2 regions of the Sphingobacterium sp. UBA7249 genome follow, and region 1 is predicted to be linked to the other one. Evidence: riboswitches for the same ligand, from Rfam matches in the RefSeq annotation. Region 1 holds a riboswitch; the other holds the start of a gene.

Evidence for each region. A riboswitch is a leader RNA that binds a small molecule or an ion and turns the genes downstream of it on or off. The one in region 1 is predicted to bind thiamine pyrophosphate.
Region 2: linked by a shared signal. The riboswitch ahead of thiS (sulfur carrier protein ThiS) and the one ahead of thiM (hydroxyethylthiazole kinase) in region 1 are both predicted to bind thiamine pyrophosphate.

What each region holds. Positions count from the first base shown of each region.
Region 1 covers NZ_DKST01000004.1:190,306-198,618, reverse strand. Annotated here, with positions in the region: gene B4A24_RS03350 (hypothetical protein) at 1-591, shown strand, start outside; gene B4A24_RS03345 (VanW family protein) at 672-1,502, shown strand; TPP riboswitch at 1,747-1,839, shown strand; gene thiM (hydroxyethylthiazole kinase) at 1,919-2,722, shown strand; gene thiE (thiamine phosphate synthase) at 2,712-3,344, shown strand; gene thiD (bifunctional hydroxymethylpyrimidine kinase/phosphomethylpyrimidine kinase) at 3,341-4,183, shown strand; gene tenA (thiaminase II) at 4,167-4,820, shown strand; gene B4A24_RS03320 (GIN domain-containing protein) at 5,053-5,796, shown strand; gene B4A24_RS03315 (DUF1572 domain-containing protein) at 6,017-6,547, shown strand; gene B4A24_RS03310 (helix-turn-helix domain-containing protein) at 6,830-7,717, shown strand; gene B4A24_RS03305 (DUF2490 domain-containing protein) at 7,714-8,313, opposite strand, start outside.
Region 2 covers NZ_DKST01000015.1:334,202-342,514, reverse strand. Annotated here, with positions in the region: gene B4A24_RS12175 (alpha-L-rhamnosidase) at 1-1,465, opposite strand, end outside; TPP riboswitch at 1,699-1,794, shown strand; gene thiS (sulfur carrier protein ThiS) at 1,854-2,060, shown strand; gene thiC (phosphomethylpyrimidine synthase ThiC) at 2,107-3,921, shown strand; gene B4A24_RS12160 (thiamine phosphate synthase) at 3,918-4,529, shown strand; gene thiE (thiamine phosphate synthase) at 4,493-5,113, shown strand; gene B4A24_RS12150 (thiazole synthase) at 5,110-5,880, shown strand; gene thiH (2-iminoacetate synthase ThiH) at 5,891-7,015, shown strand; gene B4A24_RS12140 (HesA/MoeB/ThiF family protein) at 7,020-7,730, shown strand; gene B4A24_RS12135 (YaiO family outer membrane beta-barrel protein) at 7,874-8,313, shown strand, end outside.

The sequences.
Region 1 (8,313 bases):
TCAACCAACAATTTATCTAATGGAGTCAACTATTACACCAAATATTTTTACAACAAATGGGGATTAATCGATTCGATACAGCAGCTTCACAACAGCAAATGGACATACAGTACAATTTACCAATACCTACCGCATACTATTCTCATTAGCGATGCCGAACGACAAAGCGTATCCATCTATCATTTAAATAATCAATATCAACTGGTCCGAGAGGAATCCATTCATTTCGCTTACCAACGGATGAATTGGATCGACCACCGTTACAATGAAAATGGTCAGCTTATTGAAGAAGTTTCGGGGCTAAATAATGCCATCGAAAACCGTAGACTGTATTACTATGATGATCCAAAAGCAAGCGATTTCTCTTCGTGGCAGGAATTTGACGCAGCGGGTAAGCTCACTGCTGAAACCAAAATAGCTGTACAAGGCAACGAAACTACCTACCTATTTTATCGTGATGGTACATTGGAAATGAAAATAGTCTCAAAAGAACTGGGCGACTACCAATATGAGAGCACTGTATTTGACAAACAGAATAAAATCACTTCTAAAACAATACAAAGAAAAGTTAATCCAATTCTTAATAATTAAAACTCGCGAACTGAAATAAAAGTAAATCATTGTCCTATGACCAACTTTTCTTCAACGCAATAAACAGTTATTCGTCATTAGTGAAAAAACGGAAATTAATAAGTCAACGTCACCCTTTGCTGTATTTTCTTGCTGTCTGGGCAAGAAGAATACAAAGAAAGGCCATTTGGTTGCTGGACAATAAAAACTATACAAAAACCAAGTCTACAACAGCGTTGCAGTACCGCATAAAAAAGCACCAGTCTGTTTTATTAAAGAAGCTAGGAGAAAACAATATGCAGCTGCAAATCAACAAAGTGACCAACCTAAAGATCGCGGCAAAGCAAATCAATGGTGTTCTGATCCGCCCGGGTGAAACGTTTTCTTTCTGTAAACTGGTCGGCCAGCCCACACAAAAGAAAGGTTATCTTCCGGGGATGGAATTGTCTTTCGGTGAAGCGCGGGCAGGTATTGGCGGTGGAATCTGCCAGATCTCCAACCTAATCCATTGGCTTGTTATCCATAGCCCCCTGACAGTTACAGAGCGCTATCATCATTCGTTTGACCCTTTTCCTGACGATGGCCGTGTGCTGCCCTTCGGAAGCGGTGCGACGGTATTTTATAACTATCGTGACTATCAATTCACCAACAACACGGACTATACATTTCAGATCAACCTCTGGTTTACTGAAAAATGTCTTGAAGGTGAATTACGCGTCAATAAGGAACTCGATTTCGCTTACCATGTTTTTGAAAAAGAACATCAATTCCTTAAAATAGGAGATCAATTTTACCGGAAAAATGAAATCTGGCGGGAAAAGTTCCTAAAATTTCAGGGCGGAAAGGTTCTTGACACAGAACTCCTGACAAAAAATTTTGCACGCGTTACCTATATCCCTTCCGACTATATGGAATTACCACTTGAAAAATAGGATGCTATCCTAAGTACACCGAATGCAGCGTTGAGAGCAATACAATTTTTTAGCAAAAGACCTGCCGCCCTTTAATCATCTCTGGCACATCGTTTCACTGTGCATGCACATGGTCTATTTTCTCCTCAGTTGATTGGATCGAGAATGCGTTCTTACACGGGCCTATTGGTTAATAGCTTATTTTACTATTCCGAGATTATGTAATAAAGCACCTATAAAAAGTCCTTTTTTTTGCCTAAATTTGATATGGCTTTGGGGGTATTCTGTATAGAATTGAGATAGTCCCTTCGAACCTGATCCGGTTTATACCGGCGTAGGGAAAAGCAACCGCTTATGTATATTGCGATATACCTGACAGCCTATCTGTCTCATTTCTTCCCGACAAAGCCACCTACAAACATAGCGATCAAAAAGAAATGGAAGATGTAATTATCAACCTGTTAACACAGGTCAAACAACAAAAACCGCTTGTACATAATATCACGAATCTGGTTGTCATGAACAGTACTGCCAATGCACTACTTGCCCTCGGCGCCTCCCCTGTCATGGTACATAGTCCATCAGAAGTACGCGAGGTGGTAGACCTTGCCCAGTCGCTGGTTCTTAATATTGGTACATTGAGTGAACTCACCGCCGAGTCCATGCTTGTCGCAGCTGAACATGCCAATAACATTGGCCGCCCCTGGGTATTAGATCCTGTAGGAGCTGGTATATCGGCTTTTCGCAATGATCTGTTAGCAAATCTGCTGGAATTAAAGCCAACGGTCATACGAGGCAATGCTTCGGAAATCATGAGCCTTTACAATTTCAACCAAGTCAATACCAAAGGTGTCGACAGCACCGCAGACAGTAAAGCTGCTGTTGGATATGGCCAAGCACTGCAGGAACAAGTGGGATCAATCATCTGCATCTCCGGAAAGGTAGATTATATCCTATCTGAACAATATACAGTCGAAGTACACAATGGGCATCCGATGATGACCCAGGTGACAGGACTGGGCTGTAGTTCAACTGCACTGATCGGCGCATTTTTAGGTGTTGCAGACCAACCATTTGAAGCAGCAACAGCCGGAGTCGCCCTTTTGAGTCTCGCGGGTCAACTGGCAGCGGCCAAGTCCTTGGGGCCTGGTTCCCTACAGGTGAATATCTATGATGAGCTCTATCAGCTGAATGCTGATCGCATCAAAACTGATCTCAACATTAAACAATATGGCAATTAATCCCTTGTTTCCTTATCCACTGTATCTAGTTATTTCTGAACAGGATTGCTACCCACAATCCTGGCTTCATGTTGCTGAGGAAGCCATCCACGGCTGTGTGGATATTGTTCAGTTGCGTGAGAAAAACGAAACTCCGGCGCGATTTCTAGAAAAAGCGAAGAAGCTAAAGCGAATCACCGACCACTATGGGATCCCATTGATCATCAATGATGCCGTTGGTATAGCGCTCGAAATTGAAGCTTGGGGTGTACATGTTGGACAGAATGATTGTCGACCTTTGGAAATACGGGAGAAATATGGACAGCAGATTCAAATTGGCTGGTCACTTGAAAATCTTGCACAACTGGACAGTGAACAGATGCGGGCGGTAGATCAGCTTGGTGTGAGCCCCATTTTTGCAACGAAAACAAAAACAGATACCATTACAGAATGGGGAATCAGCGGATTGTGCCAGGTACGGAATTTAACCGAAAAACCCCTGATCGCCATTGGACGCATGGACCTGGATACGATCGAAAGTACGTGGCAAGCAGGAGCAAATTCAATTGCTGTCGTATCAGCGATCTGCAAAAGTAAAGATCCAAGGGAACGTAGTGCCCAATTAAAGGAATTATTAACATGAACATAACAAAAAAATACACTGTACCCACTGTACTGAGCATAGCGGGATTTGATGGTAGCGGCGGAGCTGGCATCCAGGCGGATACGAAAACCATATCGGCCCTGGGATGCTATGCAATGAACGTCTTGACAGCTTTACCAGTACAAAATACACAGGGAGTACGCAATATTTACGAAATACCTACTCAAGCAGTCCGAGAGCAGCTGGATGCAATCTTCGACGATATTTATCCGGATGCGATCAAAATCGGGATGGTTCACAACATTGAACTCGTCGAACTCATCAGCAACTACCTGAAAGACTACCGTGGAACAATTGTATTTGACCCTGTAATGGTAGCTACAAGTGGCCATAAATTAATTCATGACGATACGATACAGGCTTGCGTGGACCTACTTTTCCCACAAACAACAGTGATCACCCCCAATCTGGATGAGGTCAGTGTACTTGTAGGAAAAACCATAGACAACGTTCCAGCGATGGAGGAAGCAGGTATTGCACTCCTTAAAAAAGGATGCCAAGCAGTACTTATCAAAGGTGGACACCTGCAAAGCACTGAACTTACCTCCCTCCTTTTTCAGCAAAATACATTGCCAAAGGTGTTTAAATCACAAAAAATTGAAAGCAAAAACACGCATGGATCGGGTTGCTCGCTTTCTTCGGCAATAGCCAGTCAGTTGGCGCAAAAAAAAACACTTGATCAGGCTGTTGCGATCGCACTAGATTATGTCCACGAGGCAATCAAAGGAAGTAAAGATCTCGTTATTGGCAAAGGAAATGGGCCACTTAATCATTTCCACAACCCTTCTAAACTTATTTTTCATGAAATGGAGCGATAAAACATGGGATACGATCAAACCTATCTACGCAGATATCATAACGATGCCTTTTATTTCAGAACTAAGCGATGGCAGCTTACCCCTGGATAAATTTCAATTTTACATGCGCCAGGATGCTTTCTATCTAGAGGAATTTGGACGAGTCTTAGCTTTTATCGGAGCAAAAAGCGCCAACAACCAGCAGGCCCTTGACTATTTTGAATTCGGACGCAATGCACTCATTGTCGAAAAAGCCCTCCATGAAAACTATTTTAAAGAATTTGGCCTAGCTCCAGAAGACGGAAGCAAAATTGAACCTATTTGCCATCACTATATCCATTTTCTGAAAAGCGTCGCCGCATTTGAACCCATAGAAGTTGCTATGGCCGCAACATTGCCCTGCTTTTGGATTTATAAGGAAGTTGGCGATCACATCCTGTCTATCACCAATGGCAGCCAAAACCCCTATTCCAGGTGGATTGATACCTATAGTGGTGACGAGTTTGCTGAGGGTGTGAACAAAGCGAAAAATTATGTTGATCAGATTTCTGAACAAAGTAGTGCAACAAATCGAGAGAAAATGCGACAAGCATTTATAACGGCTTCTCGATTGGAATATCATTTCTGGCAAGCAGCGTATGAGAAAAGAATGTGGTAGCCACCAAAAACAACAATAAATTGTTCGATAGTGAACACCGATTGTTCATAAATGGGCAATAGTTAAAAATGCCTTAAAACAAAAAGAAATGTCTATCAACGATTTACGCAGTTTTTACTTTTTGGCATCACTATTATATAAGTAAGGAAGAAATGAGGCTGCTTTTCGAAATGAAAATTGAAAAATAGAAATAGTAAACGCATAAAATTAAAAACTAATAATAGACAAAACCATGAAAAGAATCCTAACCATCGCCTTTATTTCATTTTTATATGTTACTCAGGCCCAAGAGCGTGAGACCCGTAAGATTTCCGCTCCGGATGGCATTTCGGCAGCTACTTCGCTACGTGTTGACTACATTCACTCCAACCGTAATGAAGTTGTTGTTGAAGCTGACAATGCAACGCATCTGTCGCTGATCGAAACGAATGTAAAAAATGGCATATTAAAGATACAATATAAACGGAATTCACAGGTCAGAAATGCGAGAAACAATCGCGTAACGGTATATTCAAGTAAAATTCCGACAACTTTTTCCGCTTCTTCGAGTGGATCAATCTACAGCAACGAAACGATAAAAGCCAGCAAAATATCAGTAAACGTTTCTTCGTCCGCCCGTATTTCGCTTAAAAAATTAATTGCGGATGATATTCTACTTTCTACAAGTTCTTCAAGTAGGTTAACGACGGATGTAACTGCAAAAAATCTAACGGTTAATTCAACAAGTTCGTCCAAACAGGAGATTGCAGGAAGCGCGACGAATCTGAGTTTAAGTGCCAATTCCTCTACATCGGTGGACATGGCTTCTTTTACAACAACCAATGCACAAGTGGATGCAAGTTCATCCGCGGGTGTTACCCTAAGTGTTAAGGACAATCTGCAGGGTAAAGTGTCTACCTCAGCAAAGATCGCCTTAAAAAATCAGCCGCGAAATGTCCGGGTTGACAAGTCGACAAGTGGCCGAGTCGTTATGTAATTTTAGTTTAGGTCTTTAAAGAAAGACTGTTTATTTATGTTTAATGTTTAGTTAGTTAAAGGTGGCACCCTCCCCAGTGTCACCTTTTTTTCTCACTGGCCAGGCCAATAAGTAAAGTAGGCTCCCCCTATCCTCCTTTTAATTGGAACGAGGTCACCCGATATCCGTTATTTTCGTATCTTGTGCTAAGAATCACCATGCACATATAACAGACATTCCAATGAATAATTTTTTAGCGAGCAGCCTCAAACAATTTAGGGAATTTAAATCACTGGGGGACAAAACTTTTGACCAGTTAAGTGATGAAAAACTATTTTGGCAGTTTAATTCCTCCAGCAACAGTATCGCGCACATAGTAAAACATCTCCATGGCAATATGTTGTCCCGCTGGACTGATTTTTTAACTACTGATGGCGAAAAAGAAGGACGAAACCGGGATATGGAATTCGAAAATACGGCATTGAATAGACAGGAACTTATCGCAATGTGGAACGCCGGTTGGGATTGTCTCTTTCAAGCGCTTGAGTCCTTGAATGAGGAAGATCTAACAAAAACAATCTTTATTCGGGGTGAAGGACATACTGTATTGGGGGCTATCCATAGGCAACTCGCACACTACCCATACCACGTTGGACAAATTGTTTATATCGGAAAAATGTGTATGGATGAACAATGGTCCTCTTTATCCATTCCAAAAGGAAAGTCCGCTGCGTTTAACCAGGAAAAATTTGGTCAAAGCAATAATGTATAACACATCTATCAATTTTCGCTGCCCAACAAACTATTGGGCAGTATTGCTTTCTTCTCCTTTTCAATCGAAATAATAAACTATAAATCTGTATAAAACATTCCATGGAAAGCAATTGTTTAATCCTGTATTTGCAAACATTTGATTATATTTGTATAATCTACCATTGTTGGTTCATAACGTCATTAGTGAATCCGCTTGCTTAGAGTAATACAAAAAAAAGCAAATATGGGAAGCTCAGTTATCCCATAGAGAATAAAAGAGCAGTAAAATATTTATTTGCAGATGAAAAATTCGATTAAGATCATCAACAATTACGAGTATAAAAAGTTATTCTTACCCGATGTTTCTGAGCACAATCTATTTAACGAAAATAAAATCCAAGTTTATCGAATCGAAAATTATCTTCGGAGCATTTTAATGCCGGTCATACCCTATCGCACCACTTTCAATTTTCTTATTTTCGTAACAAGAGGTTCGCTGACACAACATCTGGAATCAGCCTCCTATACACTCACAGAAAATCAAGTTATCAATATCAAACAAGGCAATATTACCGCAACACTTGCTATTTCGGATGATGTGGAAGGTTTCTTTGTGGTCTATGAAAATGAAATTGTTACCGATATCGAACTTGGGATCAACGATATTAAGTTTTTCAATTCTCATCCATTCACCACATTAAAGCCACATGTTGCCAGCTGGATACAGCAAATGCTAATTCTCCTTGAAGAAGAACTTTTTACCGAAGGCCGTGTGATGGAAGTATGCATCTCGATGATGCAGTGTATCTTATTGAAGGTGATAAAGTCGGATATCGAAACAAAAGCCCCGATGAGCAGGCAGCTAGATATCGCATTCCGTTTTCGGGAGTATGTACAAAAATTCCATATTGACCATAAAAATGTATTGTTTTATGCCAATCTATTGCATATCTCAGAAAACTACCTGAACAAATGCGTGAAGGAAGCAACCAATAAACCACCCAAGCAATGGATTACAGAGATCAGTATTTTACACAGTCAGATCTTATTGCAGGATGCGACACGGGATATTGCAGGAATAGCTTTCGAATTAAAGTTCCAGTCACCTTCGTATTTCACAAGGTTATTCAAAAAAATCACCGGGTATTCACCCAGTGATTATCGAAAACATAAGTTTATGGCGGACTAACGTTTCTTTTTATGATAAGGCAGATTCCAGATCAGATCAACCGCCAGATAATGCACACCAAAATCCACTTGATCGTAGCCTTTGATCAGGTCATTCATATAGCCCACATCCAATCGTAAAGGGGTCTTTGGAATGTCGGTCATATAGTAGAAGCCTAATCGTGTTTCCTTGTACCCAAAACTCGACCAGGCATCAGGTTCATTTAATTTACTGATCGCAAAAAGTGCCTCGGCACTCAAGGCCAACTCCTGCTTATTCCTATCTGAAATTTTAAAATTTAATTGCGATTTCAAACGGGTCCGAAACTGAAAGTTCTCTTCAGCCTTGTGAAAGTCTGCTGTAAAAAATTTCCGAAACTCTTGCCGCAGCGTGTTTTTCCATTTCCAGCGCTCACTCAGTTTAAGCGTATATGCATAACGTCCATACAATCTGAACTCTTGCTCAACGCCTTCATTGTGATAAGGTGTCTTCTCGTCATATACATTTTGACGTCGATAGCTCAAGGCATAGCTATATTGCTGGTTTGGAGCAAATTTATGATAAACCTCATGATTCAGTACCCAGATCGCCTGTTTGTGAAATGGATTGGAATCATC
Region 2 (8,313 bases), on a different contig from region 1:
CCATCAAATTGGATAAGTAGGCATTATTGGTTGCTTTCCATAATCCATTGATCAACGCAGAGGAGGTTGTCAGCTGGCCAATAGGACGCACATCGCTATGCATAAAATAGGCCGTAACAGCCGACTTATCCAGCACGATCGGCTCACTGCTGCTCACTTCGACGTAGCGGAATCCTTTATAGCCAAACTTTGCCATAAATTCATCCTCTTTCTTACCGCTCAGTGTCAAGATATCGGTTTGAAAGGGTTCCAGCTCTTTATTCCCACGATAATAAACATCTATATTGGACTGATCCAAGCGTCCATTTGCATGCAATCGTTCGCCATGTTTGATCTTGATCACAGTCCCGGCTTTCCCCCGCATCTTGACCTTTGTCACACCGGCCATATTCTGCCCCATATCAAAGACATAGGTGCTGTCATCAATCTTTTTTATTGATTTTGGGTCGTAGGATTTCACCAGGCGTATGGGCACGGTCTGCTGGGAGACAATATTTACGGAGGGAGGATTCCGATACTGAACGGTATGCCACTGTGCATCGTCAAAGGTTGGGGTATCCCAACCCGGTACCTCCAGACGCGCATCGTAATGTTCGCCCGTATAGATATTGTTGTAGCGAATAGGTCCTGCAGCAGTCTTCCAGGTTTGATCCGAACTTATTGTTTCCTCACTGCCATCCTGATAGACAATGCGCAGGTCCAAACAAAATGTTGGACGATCCCGCCAGGGCGCTTTGTCGAAATTCCATACAGCCAGAGGCTGATGATTATACCAGCCATTTCCCAAGACGATAGCGAGTACATTGTCTCCCTGTTGAAGTTGCCGGGTAACGTCTTCCACCACATATAAAGTACGTTTATCAAATCGGGTATACATTGGATCCAGCCTGTGGTCGCCGATTTTTTTGCCATTTACCGATAGTTCATAGAGTCCCGCTACCGCGATGTAAGCACGGGCCGACTTGATTGCTTTGCTTGTTTTAAAAGCTCTTCTAAAATAGGGAGCCGCCTGTTCATGGATATTGTGGTTATCACTGATCCATTTCCCTTTCCAGTTCTCTATCCCCATCATACCTGTTTCGAATGAGGCAATGGTTGACGTACTTGGATGTCCGTCTTTGTCCCAGACCAGGACTTTCCAAAAATACTTTGTCTGCGGTTTCAGTACCGTCCCATTGTAGTGGACCAACATAATAGAATTTGACTGCTTTCCACTATTCCAGCTACTGGGTTTATTTTTCACCAATGCCATTGAATCCGTGTCTACCATAATTTGATAAGCAGATTGCTTTGCTCCCTGTCGTTTATCATCGAGTTGCCAGCTTAGGCGAGGATTTAGTTTATCTACGCCCATTGGATTTGCGAGATGCTCACAGCTGAGGGCAACGGGGAGACATTCTTTTTTCTGCTGTGCATATAGGGCTGTGCCCATACCCAGCATTGTCATCAGTAAAATTTTTCGCATATTTAGTTTATACATATCGACCTTTTGTATCTCCCACAATAGAATTGAATGCATATCCTGAGCAATCATCGATGAATTCAACAAGATTACAAAAGGTGTTAAATTGTTTTAGTCGATTCAAAAACGAATATATTAATTATTTCCAAGATAGTAAACTGTACTGTCGTGTTAGGCGAAGTATTTAAAATTAAAGCTAATGTTTTGGATTTTTCATCAAAATAGTCCTATATTAGTTCCAACTTTAGGGGTGTCTGCATTTGCAGGCTGAGATTTTACCCTTATAACCTGATCCAGATCATACTGGCGTAGGGAAAAGTAAGCCGTCTTTCAAATACATTACTGTATATTGTTGTGGCCATTCCTAAAGTTTTACAAAAAATAAAAAGGAATGGAACTTACAATCAATCATCAAATCCGATTTTTCGACCCCGCACCAAACTCGTTAGCCGATCTTTTACAGGCTGAGCTTTCCGGTAAAACACAAGGTGTCGCCGTAGCGCTCAACAACCAGGTTATTCCCAAAAATGACTGGTCCAAAACCTACTTACAATCTAATGACCAACTCCTGCTCATCACTGCTACACAAGGTGGTTAAACTCATAGCAACATATTCAATTCAATATACCTAATTCCTCATTAACATGACATCAGAAAAAATCACACAGACAGCTTTTCCAAATTCCATTAAGGTTTTTGTTCCAGGAACGCTTTATCCTATCCAGGTCGCCATGCGCCAGATTTCATTGAGTCCCACCAAATTGAGCAATGGACAAATCGAAATGAATCCACCTATCACCATATATGATACCTCAGGGCCTTATACAGACGGGACACAGGAAATTGACATTCGTAAGGGACTTCCGCGTCTTCGCGAACAATGGATCCTGGACCGCGAGGATGTACAGCAGCTGGAAGGTATCAGCTCGACATATGGACAAGAGCGTCTGGCGGATAAAACATTGGACGAACTTCGTTTTACCTACAGCCATAAACCCAAGGTTGCGGCGCAGGGAAAAAATGTGACGCAATTGCATTATGCCAGAAAAGGAATCATTACGCCAGAGATGGAATATGTTGCCATTCGTGAAAACCAACGTATCGAGCAACTCGCCGACAGTACACCCGGTATGGATCATCAGCATCCGGGGGAGAACTTTGGCGCCCGAACAACCGGAAAATATATTACACCCGAGTTTGTCCGTGAGGAAATCGCTGCCGGTAGGGCAATCATCCCCAACAATATCAATCATCCGGAGAGTGAACCAATGATTATTGGTCGTAATTTTCTGGTAAAAATCAATGCCAACATCGGCAATAGTGCGGTCAGCTCCAGCATTGAAGAAGAGGTAGAAAAAGCAGTCTGGGCCTGCCGTTGGGGTGCCGATACCATCATGGACCTGTCTACAGGCAAAAATATCCACGAAACCCGCGAATGGATTATCCGCAACTCACCGGTACCGATAGGCACTGTTCCAATCTATCAGGCGCTTGAAAAAGTGAAAGGCGTCGCCGAAGATCTTACCTGGGAAATTTTTCGGGATACCTTGATTGAGCAGGCTGAACAGGGTGTATCTTATTTCACTATCCATGCCGGTGTCCTACTGCGCTATATTCATTTAACGGCAAAGCGCGTAACTGGTATCGTCTCAAGAGGGGGATCGATTATGGCAAAATGGTGTCTCTTTCATCATCAGGAAAACTTTCTGTATACCCATTTTGAAGAGATCTGCCACATCATGAAGCAGTATGATGTTGCTTTCTCGCTTGGTGATGGCTTGCGCCCAGGCGCTATTGCAGATGCCAATGACGCTGCACAATTTGCGGAACTTGAAACCTTGGGTGAGTTGACAAAGATCGCCTGGAAACATGATGTACAGGTGATGATCGAGGGGCCGGGGCACGTTCCTATGCAACTTATCAAAGAGAACATGGAAAAACAGCTGGAATGTTGTGACGAAGCTCCATTTTACACCTTAGGTCCGCTTACCACAGATATCGCACCGGGATATGACCACATTACCTCAGCTATTGGCGCGGCAATGATCGGCTGGTATGGCTGTGCCATGCTATGCTATGTAACTCCAAAAGAACATCTTGGACTGCCCAACAAAAAAGATGTAAAAGATGGTGTTATTACCTACAAACTGGCGGCACATGCTGCAGATCTCGCTAAAGGGCACCCCGGGGCACAGTACCGTGATAACGCTCTGAGCAAGGCCAGATTTGAATTCCGATGGGAGGATCAGTTCAACCTATCCCTTGATCCAGATACTGCCCGTGAATACCATGACGAAACGCTACCCGCGGATGCCGCCAAAGTAGCCCATTTCTGCTCGATGTGCGGGCCAAAATTCTGCTCCATGAAAATTACACAAGAAATCCGGGATACTGCCGCACAGGGCATGTTGGAAAAATCGCAGGAATTCATCGCTCAAGGAAAGGAAATCTACTTATGATTATTGCGTTGACAGCAGCGGAGGAAGTTGCCTCAGAAATGAATATCATCCATCATCTCTTTGCACATGGGCTTGATCTCCTGCATCTACGCAAATATCATTTTACGGATGAGCAAATGTATCAGTATGTCGCATCCATAGATGCGACATACCATGATCGATTGGTTCTCCACTCCCATCCGTGGCTGTCTGACGCACTTCATATAAACAGAATTCATTTCAATGCGCATCTTCGGCAAAGCGACCCATTCAACAGGCAGCATTTCGGGAACATTTATTCGACTTCGGTCCATCACATCAATCAGTTCAATGCCTTGGATAAAAGATGGAATTACGCCTTTTTAAGTCCATTATTTCCAAGCATTTCTAAAGCAGGTTATGGACAAGAAAATGCCCTTTTGAATCAACTTCCCTTGCGGACCAATTTGGATGTCCGCTTAATTGGGTTGGGAGGAATAACAACCGCAAATTGTCTACTTCCCATCCAAGCGGGAGCCGATGGAATTGCCTTATTAGGCGCCCTCTGGCAGGATACTGACCCTATTCAACAATTTAAAACATGCAAACAGCTATGCTCGAAAAATTACAATATATCTCCCAGGGACTGACACTGACAGACCAAAAGAACAATATCCTTAAAGCATTGGACGCCGGTGCCACCTGGATTCAGATCCGATGGAAACAAGCGGAAGAACCGGAGTTTTCATTACTTGCGAGTCAAATATTACATATTTGCCAACAGTTTGGTGCAAAATGCATTATCAATGATCATGTAAAACTAGCCAAGGAACTGGATGTCGATGGCGTACACCTAGGCTTAACGGATTGCGGTATAGCTGAGGCCCGCCAGTTATTAGGACCATCGAAAGTTATAGGTGGGACAGCAAATAGCTTGGAAGATGTACAACGTCGAATAGTAGAAAAATGTGATTATATAGGACTCGGTCCTTTTAAGCACACGTATACAAAACAAAAACTCAGTCCACTGTTGGGTATAGCTGGATATGAAAATATCATCCAGGAAATCCGGAGGCAGGAGCTTCCTCCTGTTCCGATATTCGCTATTGGCGGGATCAGCAGTCTCGAAGATATCCAACATTTAACACAGATAGGAGTTTATGGTGTCGCAGTATCAGGATTGGTCACTCAAACACCGAACATTATTTCATCCATTAAAAATCTTTTACCATGAGCACATTACAAATAGCAAATCGCAGCTTTGAATCCAGGTTATTTATGGGAACGGGCAAATTCGGTAATTTGAACGAAATGAGCACCGCCGTTAGTGCTTCCGGCTCACAGCTCGTTACCGTTGCACTTAAGCGTATCGATCAGCTCGCGGCGGATGACGAATTAACTGCTGTACTCAACTTAACAAAAATAGACTTGCTTCCCAATACTTCGGGTGCCAGAACAGCGGCGGAAGCTGTTTTAGCGGCTCAACTGGCCAGGGAAGCCCTGGAAACAAACTGGGTAAAACTTGAAATTCACCCTGACCCTCGTTATCTGTTGCCCGACCCAATTGAAACTTTACGTGCGACAGAGGCACTTGCAAAACTGGATTTTGTGGTCATGCCTTATGTTCATGCTGACCCCGTACTTTGTAAACGCCTGGAAAACGCAGGTACTGCAGTTGTCATGCCTCTGGGGGCACCGATCGGTAGCAACAAAGGGCTTCGTACATTGGATTTTCTGGAAATCATTATCGAAGAAAGCAATGTGCCGGTGGTCGTAGATGCCGGAATTGGTGCCCCTTCAGATGCTGCAAAAGCCATGGAAATTGGTGCCGATGCAGTATTGGTCAATACCGCAATTGCCATTTCCAATAATCCAGTGCACATGGCTGAGGCTTTTAAGCAAGCAGTCATCGCTGGACGCATGGCCTATGAAGCAGGTTTGGGCCCCATTACTTCACGGGCAGTCAGTTCAAGTCCGCTAACTTCATTTTTATTCGATTGATCCAAAAACCATGACTGATTTTAAAGAGATACTTGACCAATACAGTTGGGAAGAAGTCCAAACAAAGATCTATGGGACGTCCGATCAGGACGTACGTCGGGCATTAAACAAAGAGCATTTGACACTCAGTGATTTCATCGCCCTTATTTCACCTGCTGCAACACCCTATCTGGAGCAGATGGCCGTCAAGACACAACAGGTCACGCAGCGGCGGTTTGGCAAGACCATACAGCTCTACGCACCGCTTTACCTTAGCAATGAATGCCAGAATATCTGTACCTACTGTGGGTTCAGCATGGACAATAAGATTCGGCGCAAAACACTCAATAATACTGAATTGTTGCTCGAAGCGATGGCGCTTAAATCCATGGGAGTCAACCATGTACTATTGGTCAGTGGTGAAGCAAACAAGACCGTGGAAGTTAATTATTTCCTCCAGGCCATTGCGCTGTTAAAACCACATTTCTCACAGATTTCCATTGAGGTACAGCCCTTAGATCAGGTAGAATATCAATTGCTACAGGCCGCAGGAGTCTATGCAGTGCTAGTTTATCAGGAAACTTATCATCGGGAGGTATACAAGAAATACCATCCCAAAGGCAAGAAATCGAATTTTGATTACCGACTTGACACCCCCGACCGTATCGGGCAGGCAGGCATTCATAAAATTGGATTGGGGGTATTACTCGGATTGGAGGATTGGCGTGTAGACAGCTTTTTCACGGCGGCCCACATTTCCTATTTGCAAAAAAACTATTGGCAAACCCGATATTCAATTTCCTTTCCTCGGCTGCGTCCAGCTGTAGGTTCAGTTGCACCAAATTTTCATCTTTCGGACAAACATCTGCTGCAATTGATTTGCGCTTACCGCTTATGGAATGAAAATCTCGAGATTTCCATTTCTACCCGGGAAAATGAAAGTTTTAGGGATCATATTATCCCCATCGGGGTAACCACAATGAGTGCAGCTTCCAAAACAAATCCTGGGGGTTATGTCGTCGACCCACAAGCGCTGGAACAGTTTGAAGTCAGCGACGAGCGGGATATGGAGACAATAAAAAATCAAATCCGAAAAATGGGCTATTCCCCGGTAATGAAAGATTGGGAAAGTACATATTCAGGACTAATTCGTTAAATGGATGAAAGAGGATCTTATTTTCGAACGCTATAGCCGACAAATCTTTATCGAAGAAATTGGTGTCTCGGGGCAGCGAAAAATTATGAATGCCAACGTACTGATTGTTGGAGCCGGCGGGCTGGGGAGTCCCGTATTGCAATATCTGGCCGCTGCTGGCATTGGTAAGCTTGCTCTGGCTGACTTTGACCAGGTTGAACTCCATAACCTCAACAGGCAGGTGATCCATAGCGAAAAGCAGCTCCATAAAACCAAAGTCAGCAGTGCTGCTGACTTTATGCAACAGCATAACAGTACAATTGATTTCCGGCCCTTACAGCTAAAAATAGATGCTGGCAATGCAGTAGAAATCTTGCGACCCTATGATATCATTGTGGATTGTTGCGACAATTTTGAAACGCGTTATCTCCTCAATGAAACCTGTTTAAGACTCAACAAGCCTTTGGTGTATGGGAGTATATATGGATTTGAGGGTCAATTGGCCGTATTTAATTACAATGGCAGCAAAAATCTACTGGATTTATTTCCGACTGCTCCGCCATCGGAACAAGTACCTAACTGTGATAAAAATGGTGTACTGGGTCCATTGCCAGGGATTATCGGAAGCATGATGGCCATGCAGGTACTTAAAATAGCCGCCGAACTTCCTGTAGATTGTAATCAATTGACACTAGTGGACACTTTAAACTGGCGTTTTACGAAGCTATCTTTCTAAACATAAAGCTTAAACAGTTCCCTAAAAGGCAGGGAGCTCCGCATTTGTGATGAAAATTCTTTTATAAACAAGCATTTGAAAACAATAATTCCTAATATTAGTTTATATATTAGGAAGCTAATATGTCAACTATACAATCTGGAATGAAAAAAGTAATTTATCCATTACTATCCCTCGCTTTATTACCTTTATTTTCAATTGCCCAAGAGACAAAAATCACTGCTGATGATCTCTTCGCCAAAGCACGCAAGGTAGCCTTCGATTCAAAAGATTATCCGCAGGCCATTCAATTATCGAAACAGGCACTCCTACAGGCTCCAGATTATACCGACATCAGTATCTTTCTTGGGCGCCTTTACACCTGGTCAGACAAGATTGATTCAGCCCGTACGCTCTTTCATGAGCTCGATAAGAGAGATACAAAGGATGAAGACTTTTTTTTAGCCTACGCAGCGCTTGAGTACTGGAATGACCAGACTGAGAAAGCAACTCAGCTTACAGACAGGGGGCTAAATTACCACCCAGAATCACAGGATCTACTGTTGTTAAAAGCCAAGATCAACTACAGCGCAAATCACTATGG